3 regions of the Halomonas sp. 3D7M genome follow, and region 2 is predicted to be linked to each of the others. Evidence: predicted binding sites of a transcription regulator. Region 2 holds the regulator's gene; each other region holds the start of a gene.
The links. The regulator PhoB, encoded in region 2, activates phosphate uptake and scavenging genes when phosphate is short. The targets are predictions, from matches to a motif close to TGTCATANNNNTGTCANA.

Region 1: a site for PhoB is predicted at 3,519-3,536, ahead of INT22_RS17450 (CYTH domain-containing protein). Genes of this name have one in related genera too.
Region 3: a site for PhoB is predicted at 8,474-8,491, ahead of INT22_RS09750 (PhoX family protein). Genes of this name have one in related genera too.

Annotation. Positions count from the first base shown of each region.
Region 1 is NZ_JABUZF010000264.1:83,698-93,504, forward strand. Features, by position in the region: gene INT22_RS17440 (esterase-like activity of phytase family protein) at 128-1,552, shown strand; gene INT22_RS17445 (ion transporter) at 1,626-2,549, opposite strand; gene INT22_RS17450 (CYTH domain-containing protein) at 2,579-3,487, opposite strand; gene INT22_RS17455 (TIGR00153 family protein) at 3,623-4,303, shown strand; gene INT22_RS17460 (inorganic phosphate transporter) at 4,313-5,578, shown strand; gene argA (amino-acid N-acetyltransferase) at 5,725-7,038, shown strand; gene glnH (glutamine ABC transporter substrate-binding protein GlnH) at 7,293-8,030, shown strand; gene glnP (glutamine ABC transporter permease GlnP) at 8,098-8,754, shown strand; gene glnQ (glutamine ABC transporter ATP-binding protein GlnQ) at 8,751-9,479, shown strand; gene INT22_RS17485 (C45 family autoproteolytic acyltransferase/hydolase) at 9,472-9,807, shown strand, end outside.
Region 2 is NZ_JABUZF010000063.1:2,179-11,985, reverse strand. Features, by position in the region: gene pstA (phosphate ABC transporter permease PstA) at 1-1,375, shown strand, start outside; gene pstB (phosphate ABC transporter ATP-binding protein PstB) at 1,369-2,184, shown strand; gene phoU (phosphate signaling complex protein PhoU) at 2,215-2,940, shown strand; gene cysZ (sulfate transporter CysZ) at 3,009-3,743, shown strand; gene INT22_RS02060 (copper chaperone PCu(A)C) at 3,869-4,348, shown strand; gene INT22_RS02055 (hypothetical protein) at 4,447-4,767, opposite strand; gene INT22_RS02050 (hypothetical protein) at 5,162-5,464, opposite strand; gene phoR (phosphate regulon sensor histidine kinase PhoR) at 5,765-7,081, opposite strand; gene phoB (phosphate regulon transcriptional regulator PhoB) at 7,084-7,773, opposite strand; gene ubiA (4-hydroxybenzoate octaprenyltransferase) at 7,894-8,784, opposite strand; gene INT22_RS02030 (chorismate--pyruvate lyase family protein) at 8,819-9,400, opposite strand; gene INT22_RS02025 (NAD(P)/FAD-dependent oxidoreductase) at 9,488-9,807, shown strand, end outside.
Region 3 is NZ_JABUZF010000175.1:28,961-38,767, forward strand. Features, by position in the region: gene INT22_RS09725 (efflux RND transporter permease subunit) at 1-2,740, opposite strand, end outside; gene INT22_RS09730 (efflux RND transporter periplasmic adaptor subunit) at 2,727-3,887, opposite strand; gene INT22_RS09735 (TetR/AcrR family transcriptional regulator) at 3,989-4,642, shown strand; gene INT22_RS09740 (LysR substrate-binding domain-containing protein) at 4,753-5,646, opposite strand; gene INT22_RS09745 (hypothetical protein) at 5,832-6,152, shown strand; gene INT22_RS09750 (PhoX family protein) at 6,272-8,407, opposite strand; gene hemP (hemin uptake protein HemP) at 8,664-8,831, shown strand; partial or broken gene INT22_RS09760 (TonB-dependent receptor plug domain-containing protein) at 8,942-9,807, shown strand, end outside.

The sequences.
Region 1 (9,807 bases), on a different contig from region 2:
CATTAGATATTCCTGCCACTAGACTTTTCGTAACTTGCCTTGCCCTGGGTCACGGTGGAAATTGTGCCTGTGGAGGCGGCTGAGACGCCAACGGGCGTCAACCTGTATTCAATAAGGAAACCAACCAATGAACCGTCATAAGCTTTTTATGGCATCCTTACTGACGTCCTCCCTGCTGGTGGGCTGCGGTGATAACGCTAACGCTGATGATACCAATGCCTCCGTGTTCGACAGCTTCCCCGCCGCTGGTGTGTTTCTTCCCCACAGCGTATTACGGGATGATCTAATAGATGGCAAATCTCAGCAGGCTTTTGAGATCCGTAATGGCGGTTTTGGGTCGGCAATGACCGCTCATCCCACGGATTCAACGCGCTTCTATGCATTGACTGACCGCGGCCCCAATGCCAATTTTGTTGGTGACTATGGCAAGGGGAAAATATTTCCGACACCGGACTATACGCCCCGTATCGGCCTGTTTGAGCTTCAAACGAACGGTGTGATCGAACAGGTTACTACCATTCTACTCAAGCGCCCCGACGGAACCGAGATCAGTGGTCTGCCTAACAGCTTGGCACTCGGTGGAACAGGTGAAACCCCTTACCATGCCAATGGCCAGCCGATCTTAGTAGACGATAGCCAGCCCTATAATGAAGTTACTAATCCGATCCGCTTGGATGATTATGGTCTGGATGGCGAAGGGCTGGTGGCGCTATCGGACGGCACCTTCTGGGTTAGTGATGAGTACGGTCCGCACATGGTCCACTTCGATGCCGAAGGTCGTGAAATCGGTCGAATCAACCCCTTTGCCGACGATGACCGGGTCGAGATGAACCTGCCAGCAGAGTTTGCCAATCGGCGTGCCAACCGAGGTATGGAAGGGCTGGCTATCACGCCGGATGAGAAAACGCTGGTAGGTATTATGCAGTCCACACTGTACAACCCGGGCAGTACGGTGAAAGACCTGGATATCACCCGCATCGTCACGGTGAACCTGGACTCGGGCGAGACTGGACAGTACCTCTACCGCCAAGAGCAAAATCAGAATTCCAACTCAGAGCTTGTTGCCCTGAGCGCCACTGAGTTTTTGGTGCTTGAACGAGATGGCCGCTTTCTGAGCGGTGGCCCCGACGGTGATGAGGCTGCGGCGCCCGATGCTCAGAAGCAGGTTTATCGCATTGACCTTGCCTCGGGCACCAATCTTGAAGCGGTCTCAGCCAACGGCGACCTGAAACAGGATGCCGAGCTGGGTCTAACCTTGGCAGGCAAAACCTTGGAAGAAGTGGTTCTAGAGCAGGGGTGGGGCGCTCTGGCCAGCGCTGGAATTGAGCCAGTGAGCAAGTCTCTGGTGGTGGATATGGTGGCGGAAGTCAACTATCCCCACGATAAAATGGAAGGTCTATGGGTGATTGATGACCAACGCCTGGGGGTACTGAACGACGATGATTTCGCCACCTGGTCCACCGATGGTCAACTCGAGCAGAAGATGCTGGACGCCAACACTGTGGATGGCGGCCGCTTGTTTATTATCGAGGCCGACCTGAGCACCGATTGATCAACGTAGCGGCCTAGCAATCACATAATCTTCCTAAATGAATTACTGCGCGCCCTGGGTTTGGCTATTTTGGTTAGCTGTCCTGGGGCGTGTTTGTGTCTTCGTCTCCCCCGTGGCTATCTTTTTCTTTTTGATCTGCTGCTTTCTTACGCGGGTCTTCGCTGTCTTCATCCAGCCAGGTGCCACAGCGCAGGCAGTAACGAGCGCGCTTTTCATGGCGGTCATGGCCACAGCCGGGGCAGGCTTCTTCTGAATAACGGTCTTCGCGAATAGAGCGGATTACCTGGGCGGAAAATACCCCGGTAGGCACGGCAATAATCGAATAGCCCAACAGCATCAGAATCATCGTGATCGCTTTGCCTATCGACGTGGCGGGGACAATATCGCCGTAGCCCACCGTGGTCATACTCACGATCGCCCAATACATCGACATAGGAATGCTGGTAAAACCGGCTTCTGGTGACTCGATGGTGTACATCAGCGCAGCAAACAGTATGACGACCATCATGATGCTGCTAAAAAACAGCAGGATTTGACGAAGGCTGCGTTTAAGCGCATCGAGCAGTAAACGCCCCTCGCCGATAAACTCCATCAATCTCAAAATCCGGAAAATGCGTAGCACCCGCAGCACCCGAACAATGACGAGTCCGTGGGCACCAGGCATCAGCAGGACTAACCAGGCTGGGATAATCGCGATCACATCGACAATACCGTAGAAGCTTTTGAGGTAAATCGTTGGTCGCTCTAAACAGTAAATCCGCACCGCCAGTTCAATGCTGAAAAGTAGCGTAAATAGCCACTCTGCATAGTAAAAAATGTGCCCGTAGCGTTCGGAATAACTATCTACGCTGTCCAGCAAGATGACCGCCACGCTGATTAGAATGGCGATAATCAGCGCAATATCAAACCCTTTGGCTCCCGGCGTATCGGACTCGAAAATAATATGAAAAAGCCGTGTGCGCAGTCCTTCTGCACCGGGAGTTAATTGAAAACTCATCGCGACATCCTGAAGTGGGCTGAATGTTTCTAGCGTAGCGTGGTTTGATAGGCGAAGCGATGCGCCAGGGTTAACGCAGCAGCGCCATAAGCGGGCGTTGGGTGGCCATTATCAGTCAGTGCTGTGGTCAGCGTCTGAGCGTTACGGCGGGTACCTTCATCCAACTGCGGATGGGTCGCCAGTGTGGCTAATGCCTGCTGTGCGATAGTTAAGTGTTCCGCAAGACCACTGTCGTGGTAGGCGTCCAGCGCCACTGTGGCTCTGTGTAGCCACTCAGCCGGTGCGTCAGCGTCAGGTAGTGCCCACTGCTGCACGCCTAGCGCATTGCCGCGAGCGGCTTTGCTGGTATCAGAAGGGCGCAGCGGTACGCTTTCCGCGAGCGTTAATGCTAGCGCCCAAAGCGCCTCTGGTTCACCCGCTTTGAGTTCCAGCTCGACCTCGCAAATAGCCGCTTGAGCACCACCGCTGACAATCTCTCCTTCGTCCAACACTAGCTCGATATGGCTGCCCTGCCAGTCGATTTGCCAGCTGCGCCGGGTAAAGTCGGTGCGCAGCGCAGGTTGTAGCGCGGAAATGACGGTGCCTAGTGAACCTTTGAACGGCGGAAGGGCAGCCAAGCCATGCTGGTCAAGCTGTGGGCTAGGAACTTGCCACTCCCACTCTTGTCGGGTAGAAAGGCCGCCACCACCATGGCCGGCGGTTTTCACCGTTTGCAGCACGCGATCATCAACTTGGCGTAAGCGCACGGCAATCCGTGCATTCGCCATATCTCCCGCAGGGGTATCGAAATAGGTGTTCGACAGATGTTGACGTTGGGGTGTTTCGGCTAGTGCTGCGTGGCACAGCAGCGTGTTTAGTTGAGCTGGCGCAAGGGCGAGTTTAAGCTCTATTTCGGTAGGCGCTGAAACAGAATCAGCAGTAGATGTTGAATTTTTCATGACATTAGCCACCTTTGTATTGTGACGTTTCAATTAATTTTTCATGACATTGTGAACTTTTCATGACGGCGGCGAGCGCACTCTTTATACTGGCGCCGCCATTTCCAGGCTCCCCGAAAACAGGCTAAAGGCTATATGGTTACCTCCAACCCTTTTTCCGCGATGTTTGGCCGCTCGCCATTCCAGCCGCTGCTGGCCCACATCGTCAAGGCCAATGAATGTGCCGACCAACTGTTGCCGTTCTTCGAAGCATCGCTTGCCGGTGATTGGGATACCGCAGCTGTACTGCGTGAAAACGTTACCCGCTTAGAGCATGACGCCGACACGTTGAAAACAGAGCTTCGGCTTAACCTGCCCAATACGATGTTCCTTCCCGTCTCGCGGTCCGACTTGCTCGACCTTATCAGCGTGCAGGATAAAATCGCCAACAAGGTGCGCGACATTACCGGCATTATGCTGGGGCGTAAAATGCGTGTGCCCAATGAGCTGGCCGATCCCATGCGCGATTATATGCGTACCAGCGTGGCGTGTGTGTCCCAGGCTCGCCAAGCGCTTGAAGAGCTGAAAGAGCTGCTTGAGTCCGGTTTTGGACGCAATGTTTCCGATGTTATCCAGAATATGATCCGTGAGCTGCACACACTTGAGCACCAAGCCGACAGCCAGCAGATCGCGATACGTCGCCAACTGTTTGAGCTTGAAAGCCAACTTCCGCCTGTTGATGTGATTTTCCTTTACAAAATCATTGAGTGGGTCGGTGAAGTTTCTGATCGCGCTGAACGCGTGGGCAGCCGCCTACAGATTTTGACCGCACGCTAAGGGGTACCCATGCAGATTATTGCCCAGCACGGTGAAATTTTTATCATCCTGGCCTGTTTGTTTGGCTTTTTTATGGCTTGGGGCGTTGGCGCGAATGATGTTGCCAATGCGATGGGGACCTCGGTGGGGTCGAAAGCGATCACCATCAAACAAGCAATTTTGATTGCGGTAGTCTTTGAATTTTTAGGCGCATGGCTGGCGGGTGGTGAGGTGACCAACACCATTCGTAAAGGCATTATTGACCCAGAATTGCTCCAGGAAGATCCACAGTTACTAGTGTACGGTATGTTATCAGCGCTGCTAGCAGCGGGTACTTGGTTACTGGCAGCATCGATGAAAGGTTGGCCGGTTTCCACGACGCATTCCATTGTAGGCGCCATTGTGGGCTTTGCCGTAGCGGGATTGGGTGCCTCTACGGTTGATTGGGGCGCTGTTGGCACCATTGCAGCAAGCTGGGTCGTTTCTCCTCTTTTAGCGGGTACTATCGGCTTCGTGCTGTTCAAATCAGTGCACCACCTGATTTTTGAAAATGATAATCCCTTTATGGCTGCCAAACGCTATGTGCCGGGCTACGTATTTTTGGTTGGTTTTATTGTGGCGATGGTCACGCTAACCAAAGGTCTGTCTCACGTTGGGCTAGACCTGACCTTTAGTCAAAGCCTGCTGCTGTCTATCTTGTTAGGACTTGTGATCATGGGTGTAGGCCTGTTGATGCAGCGTCGTATCAAGTTTGAGAAAAATGCCAACGATCACTTTGGATACGCCAATGTTGAGCGGGTCTTCGGCGTATTAATGATCTTTACTGCGTGCGCCATGGCGTTTGCTCACGGCTCTAACGACGTTGCGAACGCGGTTGGCCCGCTAGCGGCGGTCATTAGCGTGGTACAAACTGGCGGCCAAATTGAAGGCTCTGCGTTGGTGCCCTGGTGGGTATTGGTACTGGGCGGTGCTGGCATCGTGGTGGGCTTAGTAACTTACGGCCACAAAGTCATTGCCACCGTGGGAACCGGTATTACTGAACTCACTCCCAGCCGTGGCTTTGCTGCCACGCTGGCAGCCGCGACCACAGTGGTATTAGCTTCCGGCACGGGTCTGCCAATTTCAACCACCCACACACTGGTGGGGGCGATATTAGGCGTAGGGCTTGCCCGGGGTATGGCGGCGCTTAACCTGCGTGTTATTGGCACCATCGCCATGTCCTGGCTGATTACGCTACCTGCCGGGGCTGGTTTGGCTATTCTGTTCTTCTTTATGTTCAAAGGCATGTTTGGTTAACAGCAAGGGGTAACTCCGCCCTATACGTGACTGCTTGGCCAAACGCACAGCGGCATCTTCTTTTACACAAGAAGGTGCCGCTGTTTTTTATGCTCTGTTAAAGTAAACGCTGATACTTTCATTCACCTGCTGCCGGAGAGCGGCCCTTGGACACACGCTTCCCTTTTGTTGATTGGTTTCGTAATGCTTCGCCCTACATTAATGCGCACCGGGGACGAACCTTTGTCATCTTAATTGAGGGCGAAGCCATGGCGTCTGGCCGAGGAGAGCAACTGATTCAAGATTTAGCGCTGCTACACACCCTGGGGGTGCGGCTAGTTGTGGTGTTTGGTATTCGCCCACAAGTGCATGACGCATTGACGGCTGCCGGTGTCGAGCCAACACGGGTGGATGGTCGCTGGGTAGCTGATCGAGCGGTGATGGCTCACGTGGAACAGGTGGCCGCACACCAGCGCTTATGGCTAGAAGCTCGTCTTTCCTTGGGGCTGCCTAGCACGCCGCTACACGGTGTAGAGCTTAGCGTGATTTCCGGTAACTTGGTGACCGCTAAGCCATTAGGGGTGCGTGAAGGCATCGATTTTGATCACAGTGGTGAAGTCCGCCGAGTGCGTTCGAGCGCTATTGAAGGGCTGTTGGAAAAAGGCTCACTGGTGCTGCTGCCGCCGCTGGGCTTCTCCAGCACAGGTGAAGTGTTTGATTTAGATGCCTCGGAAGTCGCACAACAGGCTGCCGTCGCGCTGAAAGCGGATAAGCTGATTCTATTAGGCGAGTCGGAAGGGCTTGAAGACGAACACGGTGCACTATTGCGCCAGCTTTCCCCGGCAGAGGCCGAGCCGCGCCTGCAACAGGCGTTACCGGGCAGTGAGCTGGCACGCCACTTGAACGCCGCCTGCACCGCCGCCAGAGAAGGGGTGGCGCGCACCCACCTGCTTTCCTGGCGCAACCACGATGCGCTGTTAGGGGAACTGTTCACCCGTGACGGCGTTGGCACCATGATCACCCAACACCGCTACGAGCAACTGCGCCCAGCCACGTTGAACGACGTCGCTGGCCTGCTAGAGCTGCTGGAGCCACTGGAGCGACGTGGCATGTTGGTGGCTCGTTCGCGGGAACGCCTAGAGCACGAAATCGACGACTACATGGTCATCGAACGTGATGGCATGGTGATTGGCTGTGCAGCATTGCATGTTTTTCCAGACACCACGGTGGGGGAAATGGCCTGTGTCGCGGTGCACGGTAACTATCGCGGCGGTGAGCGCGGCGAGCGCTTAGTGGAAGCGTTAGAACGCCGCGCCCGGCAGCGTGGGCTTTCCGAAATGTTTGTGTTAACTACCCACACGGCTCACTGGTTTGTCGAACACGGCTTCCGTGCTGCAAGCTTAGATGATCTGCCGCCGCTAAAACGCGAAGCCTACAACCACGCCCGAAAATCCAAGGTGTTGGTGAAAAATCTAGCCTAAAAACGCTTACTTAAAGAGAAATATCTAGATGAGCCGGGTGTCTTTGCGACACCCGGTTTCGTATGCGTGTAAAAAATAAATGAAAATATTTGGTCATTTTATGTATTTGTGCAATTATATTTGCAGATATGCTTGTAGATAAAACCAGCAAAGCCAATCCAAGCCCATCTAAACCAAACCAATAACAACACCGTTATCTACACGCTACGTCACTCACACATAACCAATAACATCGACGTCACGAGGACTTCTCCATGAAAACACTAACCACGTTAATGGCTGCTACTGCATTTTCTCTCACTGCAGCGACTGCCGCCGCAGACAAGCTAGTGGTTGCCACTGATACTGCCTTTGTGCCCTTTGAGTTTGCTCAAGACGGTGAATATGTCGGTTTTGATATCGATATGTGGACAATGATTGCCGAAGAGCTTGAGCTGGAGTTCGAACTAAGGCCAATGGATTTCAATGGCATTATTCCCGGCCTGCAGACTGGCCAGTTAGATGTTGCCCTGGCGGGGATTACTATCCGTGAAGACCGTGCCGAGGTGATTGATTTTTCAGATGGCTACTACGAAAGCGGCTTCCGCATCATGGTGCCAATTGATAGTGATATCGAAAGTGCTGAAGACTTAGCAGGTAAAATGCTGGCCGTTCGCACCGGCACCTCTGCTGCTGACTATGCACGGGAAAACTTCACCGACACCGAGCTACGCCAGTTCCCCAATATCGACAATGCCTACCTGGAGTTACGCACCGGCCGCGTTGATGCCGCGATGCATGATACGCCCAATGTTCTCTACTACATTGCCACCGCTGGTGACGGCCAAGTAAAAGCCGTGGGTGAGCAGATGATGGCGCACGAGTATGGCATTGCGTTTCCCAAGGGAAGCGAGCTGGTCGAGCCAGTTAACCAAGCATTAGCGGCTATGCGGGAAGATGGCCGCTACGACGAAATTTATGCGAAGTGGTTCGGCGAATCGCCCAACGAATAATCTCCTGAAATTTTATTTACTAGCGGAGGGCTTCCTCCGCTGACGTTGGATTGTCAGGAGAGTCTAGATGAATATCGATTGGTCGATTGTTATAGGGTTTTTGCCCGCGTTGCTCAATGGCGCAAAAATCACGCTGTATATCACCGTAACGGGGTTGATCGGTGGTATTACGCTGGGGGCTGTTATTGGCCTGATGCGCGCCTACGGCGGCTATATCCTCAATACACTGGCGTTTATCTACGTCGAAATTATTCGAGGTACGCCGATTGTTGTACAGGTGATGTTTCTGTATTTCGCCTTGCCGGTGCTGGTGGATATCCGCATTGACCCGATGACGACAGCAATCCTTGCGATTGTCATTAATGCTGGGGCGTACGTTGCTGAGATTGTGCGTGGCGCAGTGCTGTCGATTTCAAAAGGATTAACCGAGGCAGGACGTGCTATCGGTTTGCCGCGCTGGAAAGTGGTGGTCTATATCGTTGGACCGCTCGCCTTTCGCCGCTTGATTCCACCGCTGGGTAACCAGTGCATTGTCAGCCTGAAAGATACTTCCTTGTTTATTGTGATCGGTGTCGGCGAACTGACGCGCACCGGCCAGGAAATCATGGCGGCTAACTTCCGTGCAGTCGAAATATGGACGGCGGTTGCCGTGTTCTACCTGATTATGACCGGCACGTTGTCGCTGCTGCTGCGTATCGTTGAGAAGCGGATGAGGATCTTATGAGCGCCATCATAGAATTCAAGAATGTGTCCAAGCACTTTGGCCCGCTTAAGGTACTTGATAAGGTTGATCTGGATATCAATCGTGGCGAAGTGGTCGTGCTCATAGGACCATCCGGTTCTGGAAAATCCACCTTGTTGCGCTGTATTAACGGGCTGGAAATGATCACCTCGGGTGACCTTCTCGTTGATGGCATGAGCGTTAAGGGAGGCAACAAAACGCTGCGCGAAATTCGCCAGGAAGCGGGCATGGTCTTCCAGCAATTCAACCTATTTCCACAAATGACAGCGCTGGAAAATGTGGCCTTTGGCCAACGCCATGTGCGCAAAATGGGACGTAAGGCGGCTGATAATAGTGCCCAGGGGCTATTGGAAAAAGTCGGCCTGGGGGATAAATCGAAACACTATCCTCATGAGCTTTCTGGTGGGCAGCAGCAGCGGGTCGCTATTGCTCGGGCGTTGGCGATCAAACCCAAAGTAATGCTGTTTGATGAGCCTACCTCAGCGCTTGACCCTGAGCTTAAGCAGGAAGTACTGAATGTTATGCAGAAATTGGCAGAAGAGCAGATGACCATGGTGGTGGTGACCCATGAGATGTCCTTCGCCAAACAGGTTGGCACGCGCTTGATTTTTATGGAACACGGTAAAATTGCGGTTGATGCCAACCCTGTTGATGTCATTGATAACCCGCCTAATGACCGGATGAAGGACTTTCTGCGCCATGTCTAAACAAACGAGCTCTATTGGCTGGCAGATTATCAATGGGCAGCCACGCGACATCGGCGTTGCCCTTGGGCGCGCAGGGCGTGATGCGGTGCATCGCTTTTTGCTGCCAAGCGCTATCTGGGCTGAAATTAACGACCCGATTCACCGGAACGCTGTTGCTATCATGGCAGCCAATACGCAGCGTGATTTTCCTCAAGTGTGGGAAGAGCTAGAGGGGCTTGCGGAAGGTCTTAGCCTACCTATTGAAGCGGTATTTGCCTGGAACTGCCGGGGTGACCTGTTGGCCCATGCACCGGACGGCTGCACGACCTTGGTTCTCCCCGGAGAAACG
Region 2 (9,807 bases):
CGGCAGCGGGCTCTGGCCTTGGCTTTGTGCTGCCTGTGTGGCGCTTTCGTTATTAATGTTGGCAGCATTATTAACGCTGCTGACGATTCGGGGGTTAGGGCATTTTTGGCCAGCGCCGTTAGAGGAAGTTACCCTCAAGTCAGGCGACATCGTCATTGGGCAGTCAGTTCGTGAAACGACGCTGCCCAAAGGAGCAGGGTCAGAACGGCTCTATTTCACTGGTAATCAGGATATTACAGGAAGCAACTGGCAGTGGATTGCCATTGATGAGATTAGCCAACAGGCCGAGCCAACCGACCTTATCCGCTTAACGCGCACCCCATGGGGTGATTTTATAGGTCGCTTAATGACGCTGGAGAGTGGCGATCAACGGTTAACAGAACAAGCTGCCTGGGCCTTCATCCAGGATGCGCTTGCCTTGCCCGTCAACCAGCGGCCCCCTGGCACGTTAGTGCTAGCCACCGCCGATGGTCAAATACTTCGCCAGCCGCTGGCAAGTGTTACCTACTTTCAATCACCAAATGCTATGTCATGGGGACAAAAAACCATCGCCTGGGGGCAACGCATCTGGCAATTTCTAAGTGAAGGGCCACGCGCCGCAAATACTGGCGGAGGTGTCTGGCCAGCCATTTTTGGCACTGTCTTAATGGTCATTCTGATGTCAGTAATCGTTACTCCGTTTGGGGTTCTCGCTGCCATTTACTTAAACGAAATCGCTCACCAAAACCGCTTAACGCGCTTAGTTCGCATTGGCGTACGCAACCTGGCAGGTGTGCCCTCAATCGTTTATGGCGTGTTTGGCCTTGGGGTATTTGTATACGGAGTAGGCGGCTCTATCGACAGCTGGTTTTTTAGCGATGAACTGCCCTCACCCACATTTGGAACCGGCGGCCTTCTTTGGGCCTCGCTAACACTTGCCTTGCTCACGTTACCTGTGGTGATTGTCGCTACCGAAGAAGGGCTAGCACGCATACCCGATGCCCAGCGGGAAGGTGCCGTTGCACTGGGGGCGACACGTTTAGAAATGTTAACGCGGGTGGTGTTGCCCATGGCAACGCCCGCCATGCTAACGGGGATGATTTTAGCCGTCGCCAGAGCCGCAGGCGAAGTGGCGCCGCTAATGCTAGTGGGCGTTGCCAAGCTAGCGCCGCAAATGCCTGTAGATGGTGAGTTTCCCTACCTTCATCTAGAGCGCAAGTTTATGCACCTCGGCTATCATTTATTTGATACCGCCTTTCATGGTGAAGATGTGCAGGCCGCCATTCCGCTGGTTTTCGCCACTGCGCTGCTGCTGGTATTAATCGTACTCGTGCTTAATCTAACTGCCATATTTCTGCGTCATTATCTGAGGCGTCAGCGAGGAAACGAATGTTAGCGTCTTTATCGTCCAACAATGCGGCTCTCGCACCCGTGGCGCGTTTTTCTGCCGAACAGCGCTGCTTGAGCATTGCAAAGTTTCACCTCGCTTATGCGGGGAAAATGGCGTTGCGCGATCTAACATTAGACCTACCACGCCACCGTGTAACGGCCTTTATTGGCCCTTCAGGCTGTGGAAAGTCAACGCTGCTACGCGCGATTAACCGACTGCACGACCTTAATGAATCGGTAACACACAGTGGCCATATTCAGCTTGAAGGTCAGGATATTCATGCCCCGGACATGAATGTTACCGAGTTGCGACGGCGCGTTGGGATGGTGTTTCAAACACCCAACCCTTTCCCTATGTCGATTTATGAAAACGTGGCCTTTGGCCTGCGTTTACAGCAACGCTTACCCAAGCGGAAGCGAGACGACATTATCGAATGGGCACTGACATCGGCAGCACTGTGGGATGAGGTTAAAGATCGTCTGCACCGATCGGCCTGGCAGCTATCTGGCGGCCAGCAGCAGCGCTTGGTCATTGCTCGTACGCTTGCCGTACAGCCGGATGTACTGCTACTTGATGAACCAGCGTCAGCCTTAGACCCGATCTCAACGCTGAAAATTGAAGAGCTGATTCGTAACCTTAAATCACAGCTAACGCTAGTGCTGGTTACCCACAATATGCAGCAAGCCGCGCGGGTTTCTGACTACACGGCTTTTTTGCAGCACGGTGAACTCGTTGAGTACGGGCCAACGGATCAAGTGTTCACCAACCCGCGTTTACAACGCACCGAAAACTACATCACCGGCCGCATCACCTAGGCCCCAAAGACATCACGTCAGGAGTGCTCAATGGATATTACGAGCGATAGCCACAGCCAACATATCTCTCGCCAGTTCAACCAAGAGCTGGAGGAGCTAAAAACCCACCTGATGGCCATGGGCGGTCTGGTGGAAAAACAAGTGCAAGATGCTGTTTTTGCGCTACTGGAAGGTGATAGCCGTCTTGCTGAGAAAGTGCGCGACAATGACCGCCAAGTGAACGACCTGCAGCTGCAAATTGACGATGAATGTACGCGGGTATTAGCGCGTCGTCAGCCCGCAGCTTCCGATTTGCGCTTAGTGCTGGCGGTTATTCGCGCAACTTCTGACCTTGAGCGTATCGGCGATGAAGCCAGCAAAATTGCTCGAAATGCACTACTGTTGAGCGAAAGTAGCGGCAGTATTCGTGGTTTAGTCGAAGTACGCCATATCAGCGAGCACGTGCGTAAAATGCTTCGCGATTCACTTACCGCTTTTGCGCGTTTTGATACTGATCTTGCAATGCAAGTTGTGCGCGAAGATGAGTTCGTTGACGATGAGTATGGTAGCGCCATGCGTTCGCTGATGACCTTTATGATGGAAGACTCACGTTCGATTAGCTCCGTACTTAGCATTATGTGGGTGCTACGTGCCTTAGAACGCGTGGGTGATCATGCCAACAACCTGGCGGAGTACGTTGTCTACTTGGTCAAAGGGTTAGATATTCGCCATAGCGATCCCGACACGATCGACCCGCAGGTACTTAAAAAATCTTGACCTAGCACGCGATTCCTCCTGCAATACGCCCAGATATCCCCTCTGGGCGTTTTTTCTAAGGAGCAAACATGTTGGATGCGATGACAGCGCTGAGTCGAGGCACTCGCTTGGTCTACCAGAAAGGTCTGCGGCGCTATATTTTCCTACCTATCGTGGTCAATATAATCGTTTATGCCAGCATGCTCAGTTTCGTGGTCAGCCGCTTTTCTGGCTGGCTAGACAGTGCGATGACAATGGTGCCAAGCTGGCTTGAGTGGCTCTCATGGCTAATCTGGCCACTGTTCTTTATCAGCCTACTGCTGGTGATCTTTTTTACCTTCACCCTGGTCACCCACTTAATCGCCGCACCTTTCTATGGTTTTTTAGCCGCGAAGGTAGAGCGCCAAGCAACAGGACGTGAACCCCTGGATGACCGCGGACTCGCTAAAACCGCCGTCGATGCCTTGGGTCGTGAGCTAGTCAAACTCGGTTATATTCTGCCACGCATGGTGATACTGTTTATCATTAGCTGGATACCTGGCCTGAACCTGATAGCGCCTATTTTGTGGATCCTTTTTTCCGCGTGGATCATGGCAATCACTTATTTAGATTATCCTATGGATAACAATAAGGTTACGTTTCGCGATATGCGTACACGATTATCGCAACGGTGGTGGCCAAGCCTCACCTACGGCGGGTTGATCATGTTAGTGACCTGGATTCCTCTCGCCAACCTGTTCTTAATTCCCGGCGCGGTGGCAGGTGCCGTCTTAATGTGGGACGACCACTACCGCGGCACGCGCGACATTACGCCTCATCGCTGATGGCTTAATCGCTATAACGCTGACACAACCTATTTGTTACCTTAAGGTTGTTTGGCTTCACTATTATTCTCAAGATTAAGCATAAGCCTTGTTAAGAAGATAAGGCCCCTACAAGGAATACGACCATGCTGACCCGCGCACTCTGGTTGACGGCTCTCCTCACTGGCTCAATCTCTTTCGCGTCGGCTCACGACGTTCAAACCGACCAGTTAAGGATCGCTCATCCTTTTGCCACGCCAACTCCCCCCGGTGTGGCAAATGGTGCCGCTTATCTGGATATTACGGCTCATACAGAGTCCGTCACACTGGTCAGCGCGCAGACACCTGTGAGCGAAAGTGTTGAGCTACATGATATGCAGATGGAAGGCGATATGATGAAAATGCGCCACGTCAGTGCTATCGAAATCGCTAAAGATGAAACGCTAACAATGCGCCCAGGTGGCGGCTATCACTTAATGCTAATGGGATTACATCAGCCATTGGCAGAAGGTGACCGGTTTCCCATCACGCTCGAATTTGCCCAGCAAGACGCTATTGAAATAGAAGTTTGGGTTCAAAGCGCCCAAGAAGGAAGCACCGCCGCTGACCGCCATCACCAGCATTAACAGGATCAATCGATCACCGTCTTAACCACAAAAACCCCGCCGAAGCGGGGTTTTTGCTATAAAACTTATTTGTCACACACGTTTAACCATCGCCCTCTTTACCAGCGTGTACTGCTACCTTCTTCACGGTTGAGTTCTTCAGCGCGATAACCTGCTCGCTCTTTAGAGTCATCATCAGCGTCACTGGCACGGCTTGAAGGAGCATATATCAGAGTATTCTCATTATCATTGATCAAATCTTTAGCTGAATAGGTTGCAGGGCCCGATGTGTTACGAGATTGAGGTTGAATAATTTCTTGGTTCTCAGCACGTCCTTGATTCAGCTCAATGGAAGAGTGTGCAAACGCTAATGGACTTGCGATAAGCCCCAACGATAAGCCTACAACCACAGTGCTTTTAACAAATGATTTCAACAACATAAATAAAAACTCCTTGCTATATGGAGCAACCGACAATGCAATGATACAAGGTACCTTCTTTTGCCAATCGCAAAACGTGTCATCTGAATAATTGCATTTTTAACACCAAGAAACAGTGGGCAACGTAACAATGATTATACTATACACAAAAAATTAGACCCCACCGAAGTGGGGTCTTGAGCACTCTTAGTATCGCGATACGTAACACTAGCTTCCTATCCGTTTGAGGGGCTCCAGCCTTGGAATTAACCCTAACTAGCGTGTTGACCGTCGAAAGATTCAATCCTTGAATCTAGGAGCATCCATGCAATTTGACATCCATGCCTCTGAATAGCTCATCCGTAAGCGTAAGAGTTATAGTACCTTTTGAAAAGATAAGTAACCAAAGTTAATGTTACATTCCGCTATTTTCTTCAGGCAACTCATCTGTGCTGTCATAGCCAGACTCTGAATCGTCCTGGCTAGTTGAACTAGGTTCCATGTCGCTGGCGTTATCGCCTTCGTCATGAGTCAGCTCTTGGCTATCATAATCACTTGAATCTGTTGTACTTTCGGATTGAGTCTCAACAGGCTGCTCGTCAGGGGAAATATTGTTCGCGGGGTCTGCTGGCTCTTGAGCGAATGCTGCAGGGCTAGCCACTAAACCGAACGCTACACTTAAAATACCAGCTTTCTTGAGTAGTTCCTTGGACATCATGTTCCGTCTCCTAGATCGCTGTTCAGGTACTGCTTAAATAGTAAGAAAGACGGCCTTTCGGCTTACCAAATCCTATGGTTTTCTCTCTTACCAAGTACCAAGACACTTGCAGACGATGTGCCAAAAAATCAAAAATTATATAAAAAATCAAACAAAACAAACACTTAGTCAATAAAAAATAATAGAAAGGGCGCTTAAAGCGTTTGCAGATCAAGCAGGGAAAGTGGTTAGAAATGGCACATGAGTATTATGTGACCATACTTGTATGACAAGCATGACACACCTATACATCACTTGTACTTAAACAGAATTGCGCGAGGCGGACTCGCTTTTGACAACACGTGAAGACGGAAAAACACAGCGAAAGAGGGCTCCTTCGCCAGGGCGAGATTCAATTTGTAACAATGCGTCATGTCTTAGCAACACATGCTTTACAATCGCTAGACCAAGCCCGGTACCACCCGTTGCGGTACTACGCCCTTTATCAACGCGATAGAAACGCTCGGTTAAGCGTGGAATATGCACAGGGTCAATTCCCTCACCATCGTCGTCAACTTCAATACAAGCACTGCCATTGGGCATGGTTTTCCAGCGAAGTGTTATCTGACTACCCTCTGGCGTATACCGCACAGCGTTAAACACTAGGTTTGAAATAGCGCTATGCAGTTCCTGCTCGCTGCCGATCAGACGGGCATCGCTCTCAAGCGCGACTTGAACACTGTGCTGTTGATTAGAGAGCGCTAGCGCATCGCGGCGAATGGCGTCGAGCATTGGCCCTAACGCCAACGCATGATGATCCTCGCCACCTTGATCAATTTCTAACCGAGAGAGCAGTAGCAGATCATTGACTAAGTTTTGCATACGCTTCGTCTGCTCTTCCATCTGAGCAATACCTCGGCCCAAACGTGGTGGAAGTTGCTCTTTTAAGTCGCTGTAGGTTTCTAAATAACCCATCAATACCGTTAGCGGTGTGCGTAGTTCATGGGAAACATTGGCGACAAAGTCACGACGCATCTGCTCTAAACGATGCAAGCGGGTAATATCTCGCGCCATTACCAAGCGCTCATCATCACCATAGAGAGTAATTTGATATTGAAGGATATGCCGTTCATCGATGGGCGACGTTAAGGTCAGCGGCTCACCGTATTTACGTGCATTAAAGTAGCTGATAAATCGCGGGTCACGAAGCAGGTTGGTAATGTGCTGGCCACGGTCGTGGGCTGTTTGCAAGCCCAGCATTTCTGTCGCGGCACTGTTCCACCACTCCAGGTCGCCATGTCGATCTAGCATAACGACACTGTCACGCATCGCTTCGGATGATTCCTGAATACGTGCAAGGGTGGCACGTAAGCGATTCTGAGTAATCCGTTGGCTCTTTTGGTAGCGATACAAGCGATCAAAAAGCTCGCCCCACATGCCGCTCGCAGCAGGGGGTTCATCATGAGGATGAAGCGTTAACCACTTAAAGAGCGCTCGCAATTGGCGCAGTTGATACACCAGACAAACGGCAAGCCCCGCAGCAACTCCAAGACCTGGCATACCCAGCAACCACCCCAGACAAGCGCCCAAAGCGGCCAGCCACGCAATTCGCCATAGTTCTCGGCTCCACAGGCGCACCGTTACACCCGCGCGGAAAAACGGTACCCAGTGCCTCTCACCGTTTGAATGAGACTCTGGTGAGCTTCTCCTAAGGCCTTACGTAGACGTCGGATGTGAACATCTACCGTCCGCTCTTCAACGTATACGTTACCGCCCCACACTTGATCGAGCAGTTGGCTACGTGTATAGGCGCGCTCTTGGTGCGTCATGAAAAACTGCAGCAGACGGTACTCCGTCGGCCCCATTTCTAACGCCTTACCGTAAGCACTCACACGGTGGCTCACTGGGTCTAATAGCAAGCCATTAATTTCAATAGGATCTTCGACACCTCGGGGGGTAGTACGTCGCAATACTGCTTTTAAGCGCGCCACCAGTTCGCGGGGAGAGAAAGGCTTGGTGATATAGTCATCCGCCCCAGCCTCAAGCCCTTGAATCTTGTTATCTTCTTCGCCTTTAGCGGTCAGCATAATGATAGGCACCTCGGCGGTGGCTTCTTCACGCTTTAAGCGCCTTGCAAGCTCAATACCACTGGTGCCCGGCATCATCCAATCCAGCAAAAGCAGATCTGGCTGGTGGTCAACCATCATCGCGTGGGCATCCTGGGCGTTATCCGCTTCAAGAACGCGATAGTCAGCCATTTCCAGCGCCACTGCGATCATCTCGCGAATAGGCGCCTCATCATCGACAATCAAAACGGTCTTGGCGGTCATTCCAGGGCCTCACGGTGTTCAATGAAAACTAATTAAAAAAATAGTTTAAAAAACAGTTCAAAGACATGTCAGTGACGATAACACCATGACTCGATGACAATTTTATGACATAGAGGATATTTAGCCAGTTATTGGCCACCAACTTAGTGCAATACCTGCAAAAATTAACAAGCCAGACCAATGATTATTAAGAAATGCTTGGAAGCAGCGGTCGCGCTCACGGCCAGCGATTAAGCGTTGTTGGTGGACAAACGTAGCGGCCATAGCGGCTAGCCCAAGCCAGAAAAAGCCACCTAAACCAACACGCCATCCTACCCAGGCAAGTAGTCCAAGTGCCGCCACTTGCAGTACACCAATGATCAGACGATCAGCGCTACCAAACAGCACCGCGGTAGATTTGATGCCAATTTTCAGGTCATCGTCGCGATCGACCATGGCGTATTGGGTATCGTAGGCAACGGTCCACAGCACGTTCGCGCTAAACAATAGCCATGCTTCAAACGGCACATGACCCAATACCGCACCGAATGCCATGGGGATCGCCCAAGAGAACGCAGCCCCCAACACTACCTGAGGTAAATGGGTGTAGCGCTTCATAAACGGGTAAATGAACGCTAATACAACACCCCCTATCGACAACAGCACCGTAAACCAATTGGTCAATAGCACTAAAATGAAAGCAGTGGCTACCAGCGCGATAAACAGCAGCTGCGCCTCGGTTTCACTGATACGACCAGTGGCTAGCGGACGATGTTTAGTGCGCTTTACATGGCCATCGAAATGACGATCAGCGTAATCATTAACCACGCAGCCCGCGGCGCGCATCACATAAACGCCAGCAATAAAGATCAGCAGAACATTCCGCCCAGGCACACCCTCTGCTGCTATCCACAATGCCCATAAGGTGGGCCACATCAATAGCCAAGTACCAATCGGGCGATCCAATCGCGTTAAATGTAAAAAATCAGCCACCCGAGCCCATCCCGTTGGCCTCAACAGAGAACGGTCCATGCTTACCTCTCAAAAAGAAAACGCTGGCGATAGCCTAGCGCGAAGACAGGGCAAGATCATCTGCCATGGTCGATAAAAAGTATTCCTGCACTAACAGCGATAGCCCACTGTGCTGAAACACTGAGCGCCGCCCCCATACGCTGTCTAAAAGCGACGCAGAGTGTTCCGCGACAAAGCGTGGCTGATGGCGAGTGGCGTAGAGTGGCCCACGCACCAGGTCAGGTTGTTGAAACAACCAGCTGCCTAATGAACGCTCGCCAAGCCCTTCTAACCCCTTACCTTGTAATTGACTAAGTGGCGCTACCGAGCGTGCTACTACCCAGGGCTTATCGCCGACACACAACGCTACTTCCCTCAGCCATGCATAGCGGCGCGGTTCAATTCCCAGCGCTAGCGCTTCGTCCCGCAGAGGTAAGCCAATCGTTTGACGTAACAATTGCACCCGAAATGCGTTTGTGCCGCCTGCGACGGTTAACCGCGTCGTTAAGGAGTCCGTCGATGCCACCCACTGCCACCACGAAGCGCTCATTGCAGGACGAGCCGCAGCAACAGGGAGCCAGTGAGGAAATAGTCGATGAGGAAATAGGCAAGCTTGCCGAACAGTAGGGGCGATCACCAAAGTCTCCAAGGCGGTCAATACACAGAAAGCTAGTGTAACATGGTGACCTCACAGGCTTTTGTTCCGCCGACTTTTGGTGACTGCATGCCCTCACACGAGATATCGCGATATTCCCATTCGGCACTGATTATTATTGGCACCGGCATGGCGGGGATTGGCCTTGCGCGCGCCCTACGCCGACAAGGCGATACACGTGCCATTACCCTTATCAGTGCCGATAGTGGCGATGATTACAGTAAACCGCTGCTTTCTACTGGCTTTGCGAAACGCTTAACGCCAGACCAACTCGCCCAACGTGACGCCAGCGGCGTCGCAGAAGAGCTGAACGCTGAGTTAATTACCCACACCCAGGTCGCACACCTGCATGTGGATAACCAATGCGTAGAACTCAGTAATGGCCAACA
Region 3 (9,807 bases), on a different contig from region 2:
TGACAAAACCGAATGCATGACCACTGAGCAGCAGCGCTACAATGCCCATGCCCATCGCCTGGGCACCGGCAATAAACACAATGGCAGCGCGGCGAAAGGAATTAAACGCCAGCACGACCGTTGCCACCATGGCAATCACCAACAGTATCACCGAGGCCAGCAGGTTACCCACGGCTTCGCTACGTTCGGCGGCCTCTCCACCGGTTTCAATGCGATAGCCAGAAGGGAGGTGAATTTCTCCTGCATTTAGCGCGTTCTGCAACGCGTCCTCTAGCTGTGCCATGGAAACTGCCGGCAACGCATCGGCTACCAGGTAGCCTTGCACTAACTGCACCCGTTCCGCATTACGGCGAGTAATCACACTCCAGGCTGGCGTTAGCGATACCTCCGCCACTGCCGCTAGCGGCAACCCCTCTGCGACGCCATCACTGACTAAGCGCAGCGCAGCAAGCTGTTCAGCATCGGTGCGCCATTCACCAACATAACGCACTCGGACGGGAAGCTGCTGAGTATCTTCCAGCAGCATGCCTGCAGACTGGCCTGACAGTGCAGCACCAACCTGTTCCGCTAGGCGTTGTGGCGTGAGGCCTGCATCGTGAAGCGCCGTTTGGTCGATATCCAGCGTTAGCCTGGGCAGGTCGCGCTGCATGCCTGCGCGCACATGGGTTACCTGAGGCAACTGATGCATTAGATTCGCTAGTTCAAGTCCCAGCGATGACAGTATGTCCAAGTCATCGCCATAGACCCGTAGCTCAATCGGTGCTTTAAACGGAGGCCCCTGCTCATACTTACGCACCACGCTTTGCGCCTGCGGAAAGTGCTGATCAAGTACTTGCTGCAGCATTGGCACCCGCTGGTTAGTCACCGCTAACGACTCGGCATCGACAATTAAGTGTAAAAACGCTGGGTTGTTATCCTCATTGGTCAATACGTTGTAGTACATCATGGGGGCACTTTCGCCGATAAATGCCGACACCCGCTTGATGCCCGGCAGCTCTCGGATAAGGGTTACGGCTTCATCGGCCAACGCAGCGGTATTGGCGATGCTGCTAGCCGGTGGCAAGCGTACTTCAATGTGGAATTGGTCACGGTCTGCCGGTGGAAAAAACGCGACGTCTAACGTTGGCATTAATGCGATACCACTCACAGGCACGCATAAGGTAATGATCATGGCAGCCACCGGATGACGCAGCGAGCTACGTACGGCCCCCCGAAAACCACGCTTAATCACGTTATCTTGTGAGCCTGACGGTTTCTTCGCCACGCTGGCCAGCAGCATCGGAGAGAGCGCTGGCACTAACAGCAGCGATACCAAGTAAGAACTCACCAGCGCTACAATAACGGCCAGGGCTAGCGGTCCTACGAACTCTCCGGCGGGCCCCGGCATTAGCACAATTGGCATAAACGCCAGAATGGTCGTCAGGGTGCTAGCCAGTAACGGCACGGCTAAATGGCGCAAGGCATCTCGGGTCGCGGCAATCACTGAGTCCCCTTGCAAGAAACGCTCACGAAGGGCGTTGGTCATGACAATGGCGTTATCCACCATTAACCCCAGCGCCACAATAATGCCGGTAATGCTCATTTGGTGGATATCAATACCCAGTGGCTTGAAAAACGCCAACGTGAGCAGCGCCGTGGCGGGAATCGCTAGTCCCACCGTGATCGCCGAGCGCCAGCCCATGCTTAAAAACAGAATAGCCACTACCAGCACTAACCCTATCAGCAGGCTGCTAGCGACATCGCTTAAGCGCTGATTGGTGTAACTGGCTTGTTCAAACACCACTTCAACATCAAGGCCCACGGGCAGCTCGTCAGCAAACGCCATTAGCTGTTGCTGAGCCCGTTCAACCCAAACATCAATACGCTGGCCGGGAGCCATACGGGCACCCACAAACACAGCTCGTTCGCCGTTAAGCAGCGCCATGGCGGCGGGCGGGTCCTGCACGCCGCGGCGCAGCTCGGCAATCTCACCTAGCCTCACCGTTTGGCCCTGCCGGATAGCCACGTCGACATCGCGCAACCTGTCCAACGTATCAAATTCACCGCTCAGCCCGACCGTTAGCCGATGGCCTTGAGTAACCACTTCGCCTGCCGTGCGGCGGCCATCACTTGCTTCAATGGCGGCGGCCAACTGGCCTACAGAAAGCCCCAACGCATTTAGCTCTAAGGGGTCGACCATGACCTCGACCTGCTCTCCTGCGACACCAAACAGATGGGTGTATTCCGTGCCTGCAACACGCCTAAACTGATCTTCTAGGCGTTCAGCATAACGCTCCATCAACTGCGGATTGGGCGAAGAATCTAGTGTCCAGCGCAGGGCGGCCACCATGCTAAAGGCGTAACCGCGGTCATCCAGCAGCTCTGGTGTTTGCACACCGGTTGGCAAGGTTGGCGCGATATCGCCTAACTTATCTCGTACTCGGCTCCACACGGGGGCGACATCAACAACCGCGTCTTCTAATTCAAGACTGATAACAGCGATGCCCTGGCGCGACGTAGATTCAAGCACTTGGATTTCTGAAATAGTGCGCAACTCGTTTTCAATGGGCCGCGCTACCAGCGCTTCAACCTGCTCCGGCGTAGCACCAGGAAACGGCGCAAGCACGGTAGCCATACGCGCAATCAGATGAGGGTCTTCTGCCCGAGGAAGCGTTTGAATAGCCGATAGCCCAGCCACAACCAGCAACCCCAAGGTTAATGCCACTAAACGGCGGTTAAATAACCACTCAATGCGCTGCATAAGCCATATCCTCGCTGAGGGTGACCTGCTGCCCAGGGGTGATGCGGTGAATGCCGCTAGTAATTAACCTTATTCCTGGCTCAAGGGTTCCGCGCACAAAGGCTTGATCGCCTTCAGTGTGCAGTAATTCCACGCTCGCCCGTGCCACACGAAAATGCCCCTCTTCCAGCGGTTCTGCCACCAGTACGTTCCACAATCCTCGCTCGGCAGCACGTAAGGCATCTAGCGGCACCCAATAGCCACTGGCAGGCTCTACCACTGCGTAGCCAAGTTCAACGAGATCACCAGGCACCGCGCTGTTTGAGGCGTCAAGCGAGACAACCAGCGTCTGCATGCGGCTGTCGCTGTCAATATGGGGTAGCCGAGCACGCACCTTACCGCCGATAGCGTGGTGATTAACGTTGAGTGTTACCGTCTCGCCTGGTGTAAACGTCGACGCTAACCGAGCAGGCAATCCTAGATGCGCTTCAAGTTGCTCAACATCGATCAGCTCAAACGCGGCGGTACCGCTAGTCACTAAACTACCAACGCTGACATGACGCTCAATGACGCGTCCGGCGAAGGGCGCTTTTAATGTGCTGTCCTCAAGATCAGCAGTAAGACTGTCTCGTTCCGCCGCCAGTGCCGCAAGGCGGGCTTGAAGCGTTAACCGATCCGTGCGCGCTTGGTCCAACGTCGTACGGCTGGCGAAGTTACTTTGATTAAGCTGCGCTTCACGCTCTTCTTGGCGCTGGGCAAAAGCAAGGCCGGCGCGGGCTTCCTCACTGCGTGCGGCCACTTCTGCCAAACGGCTTTCAAGACGACGGGTATCCAGTATCGCCAGCACATCGCCCTGCTCAACTGCACTCCCCCTATCAGCCAACACTTCGCTAACACGGCCAGCGGGTTCAAAGGCAAGCGACACTGACTGACGTGCAACCACTCGCCCCGTTAAGCGCACGTCCCGCTCCAGCTGTTCGGAGTGGGCAAGAGACTGCGTCACCACTTGCAACAAAGCGTTATCCGTTTCTTGCTGGTTAGCCAACTGGGCACGACTGTGCTGGCTAGTAAGCGCAACCACCGCAACTACCGTGATACTCATCATAATTAAGGCCGCCAACGTGCCACGACTCCGGTGGCGCCAGGAAGTATTGAAGGAAGTGTCCATAATGGCCTCGAAATGGTTTATTCTTGAACGATACGGTTCACTATAATATGTGTACGCCAGCGTTCAATATTTATTTATTCGATAGGCACGGATTTTACGCAATGACGGACTCGCAACCTTTACCGCCTGACAAAAAACGCAGCGCCGGTCGCCCCAAAGACATGGCTAAGCACAACGCGATGCTAGACGCGGCGGCCTGCCTATTTTTTCGCTTTGGGCTCGAAGGGGTGACCATGGAAGCCGTTGCCCGTGAAGCGGGTGTTTCCAAAGTGACTGTGTACGGCCATTTTGCAACCAAAGAAGCGCTATTTGGCAACGTCATTCAGCGTGAAACCGCCCTCATTCGTCATGGGCTAGAACAGCTTCCCGACACTCATGAAGTCGTGCGTCAGTCACTGATTGAAGTCGGCACAAGCCTCGTGCGCTTTTTGTTGGAGCCCCACGTGTTAGCCGTTGAGCGCGTTATGAGTACACAGGGAAGTCAGCACCCCGAACTGCTACTGGCCTTTTTCGAATCAGGCCCCTGGGCCACTAAAAAGTGGCTGCAGGAAAAGCTTGAGGGGCTAGCCCGCGCCGGGCACTTAACACTTAACGCACCCACACTAGCCGCCGACCAACTCTGTAGCATGTGGCAAGGCATGTTAGTTATGGAGGTGCGTATGGGGGTTCGTCAGCTCCCCAGCGATGAAGAGATTCATCGTCAGATCAGCAGCGCAGTGGATGTATTTTTGGCGGCGTATGGCAAGCAGGCGTAACAGACATGGCAAGCACATGCCTCCTGCGACGATCATGTGATGGCGTAGTGGCTCGCCCTGAACGGGCCATCCCAGGGAATCTCACTACCGCTAAATGCAGTGCGTTAAGCTCACCCCTCCCGTAATGCCTCTACCACTCGTTCAGCCAATACCTCACTGGCATCACTACTGCCCGCACGCTTGACAAGAAATACCTGATAATCGCCCAATGGCGGTAGAGCATCGTTGTTTAACCGTTTGAGCGGTGGGCGAATCAAGCTTTTCGGAAAAGCCGTCACAGCCAGATCAGCCAGCATAGCCGCTTCCTGACCAGCACAATGGTCACAGGAGTAAGCGATCCGGTAATTAACCCCAGCATGATCAAGGGCGTTTAGCGCGATCCTCCGCCACGCACACCCCTGTTGAGCCAAGGTCACCGGCAGCGGTGTGCGTTCTACGGCAACGCCATCCTCACGACCAGCCCACACTAACGGTTCGCTATGCACCACATCACCGCGCGCCGCCTGACCAGGCTCTCCGCCCATCACCAGCGCCAAGTCGAGTTCTCCCTCATCCAGCCTAGCGAGCAGGTCTTTGCTGCGCCCAACGACGACATCGACCTGCACGGCCGGATGCGAGCGAGCAAACTGAGCAAGCACATTGGGTAAAATACGCCCAACGACGTCGTCAGTTATACCCAGCCCCACGCGCCCTTCTATGGTGGGAGCTAAAAACTGAGTCACGGCTTCAGCATTGAGCTTAAGCAGCCGTCGACCATAGCCCAGGAGTACTTCCCCCTCGGTAGTCAGGCGCACATAGCGCGCCTCGCGCACAAATAGCGTTTGCCCAAGTGTTTCTTCTAGCCGTTTGATCTGCATGCTCAGTGCAGATGGGGTGCGAAATAGCTGCTGGGCGGCGCGGGTGAAGCTGCCGCTCTCCGCAATCGTCACAAAGGTGCGTAGCACCTCGCTATCCAGTAACGGCAAGGCAGCTCGGCTGGGAGCTATGGTCGATAGTTGATTCATCACGCCCACCTTTCAGAAAAACTTAACGATCAGTGTAGATCTTTTCGTTTGATTGATCCAAGGCGAAGTACCAAGCTGTTCACAAGAGGTCGCGACCCTCTCACTTATTGACCACAAACCATGCCTGTCCAGTCGGTGCCCAGACACCGCTGCCTGCACAGTCGTTGTGAAAAAAGAGGTGCGCGATGAAGTGTGAATGTTCAGCCCAACATGCCCAAAATGCATGGGTAAAAGCCAGCCAATTAGCGCCGCCCCCAAAGCCACCACAAGTAGATTTTTACATGCCTGCCATGCCGTCAATGAGGCTAATTCGCGCGCTAGATATGGGCTGGTGGCGTTTCCGGCGGCGCTGTCTTTTCCGCCGCCATATACTGCCGCTATTGGCCTACGATGATCAGGTGCTGCTGGATATTGGCCATTGCCGCGAAGATATTCTCTGGGCCAACAAGCTCCCATTGAAGATCGACGCCATCCACGCGTTAGAAGCCCGGCAGAAAAAGCAGTAAGCCCAAAAGGCTCAGGATCAAAAAAAGCTCCGAACCTTTCACCGGTTCGAAGCTTTTAATGGAAGCTCTCAATAGCGTTTTAAGCACCCAAAATGGTGACTAGGACTCAACCGCTATTTTCACACCCCTATCGGCCCACCATCGCGCTTCTGAATAACTACGGTAGATGCCCGAGGGCGTACCTGACCGCTGGCCTCAGCGGTGGCATCTTGGGTCAGTGCACTACCATCCGCGGGCCAGTTGCCGGGGTGCTGAATATTAATAAACAGCGCCGTTTTGTCCGGCGTCGCAAAAATGCCGGTCACTTCACAACCGTTCGGCCCTACGGCGAAGCGTTTCAGTTGCTGCTGGTTGCTGTTGTTAATCACCGGGCCGGTACCCTGAATCTCGTCCAGGCTGTTAGGCACCACGGCTAATAGCTGGTCGTTGGTGTACTCGGTAATGCCTTCGTAACCATTATCGGTCTGTATCCAGAGAATGCCCTGACCATCATCACGCTGGTCAAACCACAGACCATCGGGGCTGGCAAACTGGTTCATTTCAGTCAGGCCAGAATGATTGCCTTCATCATTAGTGGCGGCACCAAACACAAACACTTCCCAGCGAAAGGCATTCGGCAAGCGGCTTTCACGCCAGCGGATAATGTGACCTGCTTCGTTATTAGCGCGTGGATTAACGGCGTTGGCCGGGGCTGTCTCATAGCCTACCCCTAGCTGAGCAATGTCATCGCCTTGATTGGTGAAAGTAGCCGCTGCAGCTTCTTCGCTACGCTTCGAATTATTGGTCAGCGTTAGATACACCTCGCCAGAGGAAGGATCCACGGTTGCCCACTCTGGGCGGTCCATTGGTGTCGCTCCCATTAGATCCGCTGCATCACAGGTGTTAATAATCACTCCAGCTAAATCATCCTCTGCCAAGCCCAAAGCCGTTGCCAACGAACGGCCATCGCGTGTTTGCGCGTTAGGTGTTAGCGGCAACCACTCACCGCTGCCATCAGCGTTGAAGCGAGCCACATAGAGGGTGCCGTTATCCAGATATTTACTACCAATGGCGAGGCGGTCATACGCTTCACCCGGACGATTGGCATCGGCGGGATCCCAGGCAGCGTCAGAAACATACTTATAGACGTACTCGTTGCGGGAATCGTGGCCAGAGTAGTACACCACGGGTTGCCCTGCTTCCAGCTTACCTAGCCAGCACCCTTCATGACGGAAACGACCAAGTGCCGTGCGTTTTACCGCGTAAGCATCACTATAGGGATCGACTTCAACTTGGTAGCCAAAGGTGCGCGCTTCGTTGCGGTAATCATCTTCAGCACGCTCGCCCCGTGGCGTGATATTGAAACGCGCAAACTCATCGTTTTCTTCAGAGGCATCACCCGCCGAGGTATCCCAACCATAGCGGCTTTTATCGGTAGGAATACCAATCCGCGCGTCGTCCTGGAAGAGTTGGCCGTGATTAATGAACACATTGGGCCAGTTCTCTTCGCAAGCGATATAAGTACCCCAGGGCGTTAACCCATTACCACAGTTGTTATTGGTGCCACGGGTTTGCGTACCCGCTGGGGAGAAACGCGTTTTCACATAGTCACTGCCTGCCACTGGGCCTGCAATTTCCATCACCGTCGCGCTGGTAAGACGGCGGTTATAGCGGGAGCCGGGCACATGCGACCAGTGTCCGTTAGCGTCTTTCTCAACTTCCACAATAGTGACACCGTGAGCGTTGATTTCAGTACGCGACTCTTCGGCGGGGCGCTTGCCTTCTGACGTATTGGTCGGGCCACCTTGAGGTGCCCACAGCGCTGCTTGATCGATATATTCGTTGTTGAGCACCAGCACAAAGCGCCGTGAGGCGTTGTCAGCATCCAGGGCAAAACTAGCCATTCCATCGTGGTTCATACCCACGCTAGCGGCTTGACGCTCGGCGGTCATTGACTGGTCGGACTGCCAGCTGTCACCAGCGCTCAACGGCGTGCCCCACGGCACCAGCACTTGGGCAACATAGCCTTCAGGCACTACGACAGCATCCGTTAGCGATCCTTGAACCGCCTCAAACGCCAGCGTCAACGGCGTTTTTTGCGCCCCGTTTGAAGCCAGTGCTTGGGCGGCACCGCCAAAGCCAAGCATTGAAGCAGCGGCCAAACCTAAGCCGCCCCGCATTACCGCTCGTCGCGAAACATGCTGCGCTAACACATCCGCAAACGGCTGGTTGCTGCTCTGATTTAACAGGCGATGGTCTTCAATTTCCTTGCTCATAACTACGATCCTCTCGTCACGGTTAACACGCGCTAGTTTTATGTTAAGAGGACACTAATCAATTTAAATGACAGGGTAATGACGAGAACTCTACTGTTAGGTGAACGTTCATTCGCAAGCTATTCCCCACCTTTAAAAACTGTTGGTTAAGCATCTGCACGGTGGTTAGGTAAGGTTGGGAGTGATGGTTGTGAGAGGTAGTCAAATCTGCTAAATTAATGCTAATAGTTATCATTACCACAGGAAACAACCTCTCATGCAGCCCAGAAAAAAAGACGTTCCGCCAGAAGGCTCGCCTAGCGCATCTCGCGAAGTGACAAGTCAGGCGCTGCTTGATCAAGACGGTCAGTTGGTTATTCACCATGAACAGCGACGCTATGTGCTGCGACGCACGAAAAGCGGCAAGCTGATCTTAACGGCGTAAGCCTTTTAAAATAATCACTTACCTACTACTTACCCTTTTAACCAGCCAGGTAGCCCATCGCACCCAGCCAGCAACATTATCCATCACTTTCTGCTGGAACTGTCTGGCCCATGAAACCAACTCACACGTTAGGCTTTTGCCTTACCTTACTCCCTCTTCTGCCTGCCAACGCCAATGACTCGGGCTTAGACCCCCTCACAGTCACAGGTACCCGAGCACCGACGGATCTGTCCCGCGCACCGCTGATTATCGACATCATCGACCGCCAAGACGCAACGCTTGCCACCGCGAGCCGCGTTGAAGACGTGCTGAGCCGCCAGCCTGGCCTGCATGTGGCTGGCCAAGGACGCCGTAACGGCCAAACGCTGAGTATGCGTGGCTTCGGCAGAAATGGTGTACTGGTGCGCCTGGACGGTGTTCGCCAGGATATTTCCACTGGCCATGTGGGCAACTTCTTCCTCGACCCAGCGCTGATCCAAGAAGTGCAGATTGCCCGTGGCTCGCTTTCCAGTCTGTACGGTAGCAATGCCATGGGCGGCGTTGTTAGCTTTACCAGTGTCGAGGCCAGCGACCTATTAGCCCCAGGTGAAGATAGCGGTGCACGTCTTTCTCTAGGCGGGGCAACAGCGAACGACGAGCTACGCGGCAGCCTGACGGCGTTTGGTCGCCGCGCCACGGCTAACGGGCAAGTGGATGGGCTATTTTCTGTGGGCCGTAGCGAGTCCGGCGATATTCGTCGCGCGGGCGGTGATGATGCAGTAGAAGATGCCAGCCTCAATAGCCTGCTTTTAAAAGGCGGCTGGGAACCAAGCGACGACCAACGGGTGTTTATTAGCTGGCAGCACTATGATGAGCGCGCCACCCAACCCGCTAATCCGCAACAGCTATCAACCAACGCTAGCAACCCATTACGCGACCGTGATGTTGAGAGTAATAACGTACAACTTGGCCACCGCTGGCAACCGAGTGGGGCCAC